2 regions of the Actimicrobium sp. CCC2.4 genome follow, and region 2 is predicted to be linked to the other one. Evidence: riboswitches for the same ligand, from Rfam matches in the RefSeq annotation. Region 2 holds a riboswitch; the other holds the start of a gene.
The links. Region 2 has a riboswitch for thiamine pyrophosphate ahead of thiC (phosphomethylpyrimidine synthase ThiC). Riboswitches for the same ligand answer to the same signal wherever they lie in the genome.
Positions count from the first base shown of each region.

Region 1: it holds a riboswitch for thiamine pyrophosphate, as region 2 does, so the genes downstream of both, RHM62_RS11240 (TonB-dependent siderophore receptor) here and thiC (phosphomethylpyrimidine synthase ThiC) in region 2, are expected to answer to the same signal.

Region 1 covers NZ_CP133777.1:2,413,048-2,417,260, forward strand. The annotation lists gene RHM62_RS11235 (lyase family protein) at 1-524, shown strand, start outside; gene RHM62_RS11240 (TonB-dependent siderophore receptor) at 535-2,631, opposite strand; TPP riboswitch at 2,687-2,795, opposite strand; gene RHM62_RS11245 (PAS domain S-box protein) at 2,998-4,213, shown strand, end outside.
Region 2 covers NZ_CP133777.1:1,086,406-1,090,618, forward strand. The annotation lists gene RHM62_RS05075 (valine--tRNA ligase) at 1-194, opposite strand, end outside; gene RHM62_RS05080 (glycosyltransferase family 2 protein) at 532-1,428, shown strand; TPP riboswitch at 1,683-1,787, shown strand; gene thiC (phosphomethylpyrimidine synthase ThiC) at 1,834-3,786, shown strand; gene thiS (sulfur carrier protein ThiS) at 3,798-4,001, shown strand.

The DNA of each region.
Region 1 (4,213 bases), 1.3 Mb from region 2:
ACAGTGCAATGGTCAACAGCGCCATCGTGTTTCTCAAAGGCTGGGACAAGATTCTCAATGCGCTGGTCATCGATCCGCAGCGCTCGCTGGAAGAATTGAATAGCGACTGGACCGCGTCGCAGGAACTGGCCGATGTGCTGATGCGTAAATACAAACTGCCGTTCCGGCTCGGCCATCATTTTGCGTCGGAGATTGTCGACTACGCCAAGGAACACAACATCAAGCCGCTCGACTTTCCGTACGATCAGGCGCAGCGGATCTATCGCGATGCCGTGAAAGATCAGGGTGGCGAACTGCCGATGAGTGAGCAGGAATTCCGTTCGACCCTTGACCCTGTCGCGATCGTCAACAACCGCGCCACCACAGGTGGTCCGCAACCCGTCGAGATGGAGCGCATGCTCAAGGGTGCCCGCTTATCCCTGTCGCAGCAGGAGGACTGGATCAAGGAACGGCGGGTCCGGATTGATGTGGCGCTGACCAGGCTGGACAGCGATTTCAACCGTCTGTTGAGCACCGCCCGCTGATTTTCATCCGTTAAAAATCAAGCTGCGCCGAGATCTTGAAGGTCCGCGGCGCACCCGGCAGCAAATACCCGCCCAGTGCCGTCGAGGCATCGCGCCAGTAGAACTTGTCGAAGACGTTGTCGATATTGGCCCGCAGCGTCGTGGCAACACCATTGACGGTGGTGACATAGCGCGCGCCCAGGTCGACCACGTGGTACGACGGAATGGTCGCGCGGACCACGCTGTCCGGACTGAATATCTTGTCGCTGGAATATACCCACGCGCCATTGAGCTTGACGCCGGCCAGTTGCGGCACCGCGTAATCGAGCGTCACGCCGGACTTGAAGGCCGGCACGTTGGTCACGCGCTGATTGTCCTGCACCGCATCGCCGGTATTGCGCTGGCGTGCCTGCAAGGCCATCGCCGTCAGACCCAGTGTCAGGTCACGCGTCAGCTTGCCCTGCGCCGCCAGCTCCAGGCCGCGATGGACCGCATCGCCATTGCGCACGTAGTCGTAATTGGCGTTCGTGTATTCGAGCGGCTTGCTGATCTGGAACAGCGCGGCCGTCATTTGCCAGCCCGGAATCAAGGCTGTCTTGATGCCGATTTCCTGCTGGCGCGACGTGCCCGGATCCAGAATCCGGTTCACGTTGTTGGTACCGAACGGTGCCACGCCGCCATGCTCGAGTCCCTGCGAATACGATCCATACAGGCTCAGGCTCGCCATCGGGTTGTAGACCAGCGCCAGCGAAGGCAGCACGTAAGTGCGGTTGAAGGTGCTGCCAAGCTGCACGCGTTCCAGTTCGGCGCGGCGCAGTCCGGCATGCAGCTGGACCTGCCCGGTCAGGCTGATGATGTCCTGCACGAAGACGGCCTGCTCGTTGCCCTTGCGTTGCAGCGACACCGGTCCGGTGGTCAGCGGCGACGGCGATACCGCCATCGATTGATAGATGTTGCTGGTGCCGCGATAGTCGTACACGTAGTCGCCGTATTCATCGCGCCGGCGCAGCGTGTCCGCTCCCAGCGTGAGCTGGTGGCGCAGGCTGCCGGTGGCGAATTTGCCTTGCAACAGCGCCTGCGTCGACAGCAGCGTCTTGACCTCGCCGGTGCTCTGGTAATCGTAGACGTCATAGTCGCCATTGGCACAGAAGCCGGCAGCAAATCCGCAGCCGAACGGGAAGGCGGCAAAGTCATCGCGCTTGAGCTTGTACTTGTTGGCCGCGACCGTGCTGGTCCAGTCAGCATTCCATTGATAGGCAAAGCGCAAGCCGATATTGCTGCTATCGGTGACCACCGGTTTACTCCACGGCTGGTCATTGAGCAGCGTGCGGGCCGACACGCCCGCCGGCAAACCGGTGCCGCCGATGAGCTGATAACCGGGCGCGGTGATCTGTGATTTGTGCTGGTTATCGAGGTCGATCTGCAGCAAGGCCTTGGGCGAAATCTGCCAGTCGAAGGCGCCGGAAACGAACTGTCGCTGGCCATCGGCACCCTTGACATACGAGCGCAATTGCTCGGCCGCAGCATTGATCCGGTAGCCGAAACGCCGGTCCTCGAAGCGACCGCCCAGATCGACCGAACCGAGCACGGTGCCGCGTTCGCTGACCTCGAACAGTATCGATCGCAACGGTGCCGCCGTCGGGCGCTTGGTCACAAAATCAATCAGCCCGCCCGGTGTCGAGACGCCGCCTTGCAAACCGCTCAAGCCTTTCAGGATGTCGATGCGTTCCTTGTTTTCAAGGGGGATCGAAGCGTCAGACGCAATCGGCAAACCATCCTTGCGATAGCTCGATGCATTGTCGAGCGGGAAGCCGCGCAACGAAAACTGCTCGGCATAACCGACCGCGTTATAGGCTTCATTGAGGCTGGCATCGAGCTTGATGACATCGGCGATGCGCCGCACGCGCCAGTCCTGCAACTGCTCCTGGCCGATCACGTTGATGGCAGCCGGGGTCTGCAGCAGCGCGGCATCGCCGAAACCGCCAACGGATGACGCGGCGTCGCGCTTCGGTGTGGTGTCGGTGACGATCACCTGCTGACTGGTTTGCGCATGCGCGACCGCGATGCTGGCGAGAGCCTGGGCGATAACAAAAGAAATACGGGTCAGGGAAAAATTTGGTGCCGTCATGGTGTGCTCTGTCAGGTGGAAAAACACTGGAGGCAACGCAGAGGCGATCAAAGAGACGTAGTACTTTGCGCTTCCCTACGCTGGCATGATCCAGATCAGGTTCGAAGGGTGAATCTCACCTGCAGACCATCAAACAATGGCGTGCGGGACCCCTAGCAGCGCGGATGGTAGCACAGCAGCAATGAGGCTCGTGACCGACTGACAAAAACGCCGGATGAGCGAGATTTCAGGGCGACCTAGGATCACCTTTGCAATGCAGGAACCCGCTCTATACTCATGCCACTTTGTGTCCAATACCCTCTGTTGCCGGAGGGTGCCGGCACCGGAGCGCAGTCCCGATTAGCCGTATCGGCAGCGAAAGCATGCATGACGACAGACTTCGACAGGACCACCCGTGATGAAACGCCCGACGCGATCATCATCGTCTCGCTGCAGGGGGTGGTGCAGCATTGGTCGCCCGGTGCGCAGGCGCTGTTCGGCTACACCGGCAGCGAGGCCGTCGGCCAGGCCATGCATGACCTGATCGTGCCGTCTGAGCGCGCCGACGAAGAATCCCGCATACGCCAGACCATCGCCGCCAGCGGCCTCAGCAAACACGAATCGCTGCGCCGGAAAAAAGATGGCGCTCTCATTTACGTCGACGTCACCGGCAAGGCCGTGCGGTCCGCGCAGGGCGTTTGCGACGCCATCGTGTTCTGCGACAAGGACATCACGCTGTTGAAGGCAGAGCGCGATGCCAGGCTACTTGATGCCCGCTTCGGCAAGCTGCTCGAGTCCATGCCGGACGGGCTCGTGATCGTCAATGCGACCGGTCGTATCGTACTGGTCAACTCACGGGCGGCGTGCCTTTTTGGCTATGCCCCGGCAGAACTGTGCGGCGTGCCGGTCGACAACCTGCTGCCGCCGCGCGACCACGTCATCGCTGCCGGGCCGGGCCTGTCCGGCGTGCGCAAGGACGGCACCGAATTCCCGGTCGAGATCAGTCGCAGTCCGCTCGACACCGGGGAGGGCTTGCTGGTGGCAACTGCTATTCGCGACATGAGCGAGCGCAAGCGCAGCGAGCGGACACTGCAAGAAAAAAACGCCGCGCTGGAAAACGCCAATCTGGCCAAGGACCGTTTCCTGACCGGCATGTCACATGAATTGCGCACGCCGCTCAATGCCATCATCGGCTTTACCGGCACGCTATTGATGCGCCTGCCGGGACCACTGACGGGCGATCAGGACCGGCAACTCAAGACCATACAAGCCAGCGCACGGCATTTGCTGTCGCTCATCAACGACTTGCTGGACCTTGCAAAAATTGAATCCGGCAAGCTCGACATGCTCATCGAGCCGGTCATCTGCCAGCACATCATCGGCCAGCTCGCCGACACGCTGGGCCCGATGGCGACACAAAAAGGGCTGTCTTTGCGCAGTGACTTGCCGGCTGCCGAGATCACCGTGCACACCGACCTGCGTGCGCTACGCCAGATCCTCATCAACCTGATCAACAACGCGATCAAATTTACCGAGACCGGCGGGATCGTGATCCGCTTGTCGGCGCGTGAAACCGGGGGCAGCCGCTGGCTTGATTTCTGTG
Region 2 (4,213 bases):
GTCAGGCCATCCATGATGGTTTGATTGAAGGCGTGACCCATGTGCAGCGTGCCGGTGACATTCGGTGGTGGCAATTGAATGCTGAAGGCCGGCTTGTCAGCGTCGAGGGTGGCGCCGTAATAACCGCGCGCTTCCCAGGTGGACCGCCAGTGCTTTTCAATTTCGGCGGGCTCGAACGACTTGGCTAATTCCATGATGGGTGTCTGGTAGAGAAAAGAAGTCCGCATTATAAGGCAGGCATGGTGCAGGAAGCCGTTGTCCGGGCGGGCGTTGGCAGCCTTCTTCGTACAGATCGTCGATTGCCTAAAAGGACCGCATCATGACCGTCATCACCGGCACCGGTGTGCTGATAGTCAGCTTGAGCTTGGTTTTATTTACGGTATTTGCGGAGAAAAAATCGCAATCACGGCGATCTCTTTGGCAGTGCTGATGATCGCTATCAAGTCGAATCGCTCATTCCCAAGAAATAAAAACTATCTGGTCGCATAGGCATGTCAATAGTAGCCAAATGAATATCCGGGAGGAGCAAGGATGCCCACACTAAAAATGGCGATTGTTTGTACGGTAAGAAATCCTGCTGCGTCATTCAAGACGTGGATTAATTACCATTCGAAGCTGGTCGACAAGATATACCTCTATCTTGACAGTTCAACCCCCGCGATATTGTCAGGTCTGCCTACCAGTCCGGTAGTTTCTGTCTGTCCTGGTGCATGGCTGAGCACTTTTTCAGGCCCATCCGGAGTCATGCAGCGGCAATGTGTCAATGTGCGGCATGGTCTCAAGCAGTGTTCGATAGACGGAATTGACTGGTTAATTCATATTGATTCCGATGAACTGATGTATTCGCCGGTGCAGAGTTTGAAAGATTACTTCGCTCATGTCGATCCGAATGTGAGCAGTATTCAGTTTATTAATCATGAAGCAGTCAGTGCCTATGCGGCAGACGATCCGTTTCGGGAACTGAAGATTTTCAAGAAAAACAGGCGATTTGATCGATCAACCGATACGCCTCTGGCCGAAGGATCTCCTTATTACCAGGGATATACTTTTGGAAAGTCTGCGGTACGCGTCCAGAAATGCCTTGGTCCTGTCAGTGTTCATGAATTTGAAACGAGCAACGGAAAGATGGTTCGGGAGCATCAGGTTTGTGTTTTGCATTATCTGAGTGCGACCTATAAGGACTGGATAAAAAAATGCTCGGAATTGGGCAGCTTTCAGTCCTTCTGGTATGACGATGTAAAAAGTCCGATGCACCAGTCATTTTTAGTTCAAAGCCGCGATATTTATCTCAGCGCAATGCAATCGGGTGATTGGAGTCTGGCTCGTGAATTTTATGTGAATAATTTAATGTCAGATACTGAAAAAGAAAAGTGGCTGCAAAGCGGAGAGTTATTATTCATTGATCCGTTTGCAATGAGGTCTCAATAGGATGATTTATTTACTGACACCCTATTTTTTAGTGATTACGTTGATTGCGTTGACTGGCAGGGGATACTCAAAAAGCCAATTTGCTTCCTGGTCGTTGCGATCCCGCTGAAATTGAACATCAGGAATCGGGCTAGCGCCAGCAGAGTATTTTTCTTCGGTGCGTGTCTGGCCGATGTCAGAATCGCTAAGGTCCTTGCACTTGCGCGATGAGGTAGAATCCATTCGTGCTGCGCTAAAAAGGCAGCACAAAATCACCACCAAGCTAGGGGTCCTGACCGCAAAACATTCGCGCTCGGGTGAGAAATACCCTTGAACCTGATCTGGATAATGCCAGCGAAGGGAAGCTCCGGAACCCACTTCATGTTCCGTTATTCCTTCGCTTTTTCGCTCAAGCAAAGGAACATCATGAACGACAAAGCCCCCTTTCTCAGTACCAATCGCAAAACCATCGACAACGCCAAATTCGACGCCAGCACCGCCATCGTCGACGAAGCCGCCGTCCAGCCACTGCCCAATTCCAGCAAGTTTTACGTACAAGGTTCGCGGCCCGACCTGCGCGTGCCGATGCGCAAGATCGTCCAGTCCGATACTGCCGCTTCGTTCGGCGCAGAAAAAAATCCGGCGATTTACGTCTACGACACCTCCGGCCCGTACACCGACCCGGATGCCGTCATCGACATCCGCAGCGGCCTGTCGACGCCGCGCCTGCCGTGGATCCTGGAGCGCAATGACACCGAAGAACTGGCCGGTCCGTCGTCGGCCTACGGCATCGAACGGCTGAACGATCCGGCGCTGGCCGAACTGCGCTTCAACCTCAAGCGCACCCCGCGCCGCGCACTGGCCGGCAAGAACGTCACCCAGATGCACTACGCCCGCCAGGGCATCATCACGCCCGAAATGGAGTACGTGTCCATCCGCGAAAACATGCGCCGGCGCGAATACCTCGACGAGCTGAAAGCCTCCGGGCCGATGGGTAATCGCCTCGCCGACTTGATGGGCCGCCAACATCCGGGCCAGTCATTCGGCGCCGCCATCCCGGCCGAGATCACGCCCGAATTCGTCCGTTCGGAAATCGCCCGTGGCCGCGCCATCATCCCCGCCAACATCAACCATCCCGAAATCGAACCGATGATCATCGGCCGCAATTTTCTGGTGAAGATCAATGCCAATATCGGCAACTCCGCCGTCACGTCGTCCATCGGCGAAGAAGTCGAAAAGATGACCTGGGCGATCCGCTGGGGTGGCGACAATGTCATGGACCTGTCTACCGGCAAGCACATCCATGAAACCCGCGAATGGATCGTGCGCAATTCCCCGGTGCCGATCGGTACCGTGCCGCTGTATCAGGCGCTGGAAAAGGTCAACGGCAAGGCCGAAGACCTGACCTGGGAAATCTTTCGCGACACGCTGATCGAACAGGCCGAGCAGGGCGTCGATTACTTCACAATTCATGCCGGCGTGTTGCTGCGTTACGTGCCGATGACCGCCAAGCGGCTGACCGGTATCGTCTCGCGCGGTGGCTCGATCATGGCGAAGTGGTGTCTGGCGCATCATGAAGAATCGTTCCTGTACACGCACTTCAACGACATCTGCGACATCATGAAAGCCTATGACGTCTCGTTCAGCCTCGGCGATGGCTTGCGTCCCGGTTCGATTTTCGATGCCAACGACGAAGCGCAACTGGCCGAACTCAAGACCCTTGGCGAACTGACGCAAATCGCCTGGCAGCACGACGTGCAAGTGATGATCGAAGGTCCAGGCCACGTGCCGATGCACCTGATCAAAGAGAACATGGACTTGCAGCTGGAGCAATGCCACGAAGCGCCGTTCTACACGCTCGGGCCGCTGACCACTGACATCGCGCCCGGCTACGATCACATCACCTCCGGCATCGGCGCCGCGCAGATCGGCTGGTACGGCACCGCGATGCTCTGCTACGTCACGCCGAAAGAGCATCTCGGCTTGCCGAACAAGCAGGATGTGAAGGACGGCATCATCACCTACAAGATCGCCGCCCACGCCGCCGACCTGGCCAAGGGTCATCCGAGCGCGCAGATCCGCGACAATGCGCTGTCCAAAGCGCGCTTCGAATTCCGTTGGGATGACCAGTTCAACATCGGCCTCGACCCCGACAAGGCGCGCGAATTTCATGACGAAACCTTGCCCAAGGATTCAGCCAAGGTCGCCCATTTCTGCTCGATGTGCGGCCCGCATTTCTGCTCGATGAAGATCACGCAAGAGGTCCGCGATTACGCCGCCAAGCAAGGCATCAGCGATATCGCCGCGCTCAAGCAGGGCATGGAAGTCAAGGCGATCGAGTTCGTCAAGAGCGGTGCGGAACTCTATCGCAAGCAGTGATGGCCGCCACCATGATCGAGATCGAACTTAACGGCGCGCCGCACCGGATCGCGCCGGGTTGGCACTTGCAGGAGTTGATTGATGCGCTGGCGCTGGCGAACCAGTCACTGGCGGTTGCTGTCAACCGCGAGATCGTGCCGCGGCAATTGTGGCGTGAGCGACTGCTGGCGAACAGGGATCGGGTGGATGTGGTTCGGGCGATCGGCGGGGGATGAGGATCTTTTTATGAGGCATCTTTAAATTGACTCTGACCCTAATTGATTTCTCCTCGAAGTTGGCAAAAGCAGGTGGTTCCGGACGTCACAAGCTGCCAGAGCAAGGAGTTCACGGGGTCAGAGTTTTTTTCGCAGGCCGTATCGCGAAAATTACTCTGACCCCGTGAACGGACCACGGAGCGCAACCGGTCGCAAGCCGTGGTGCTTCGAGA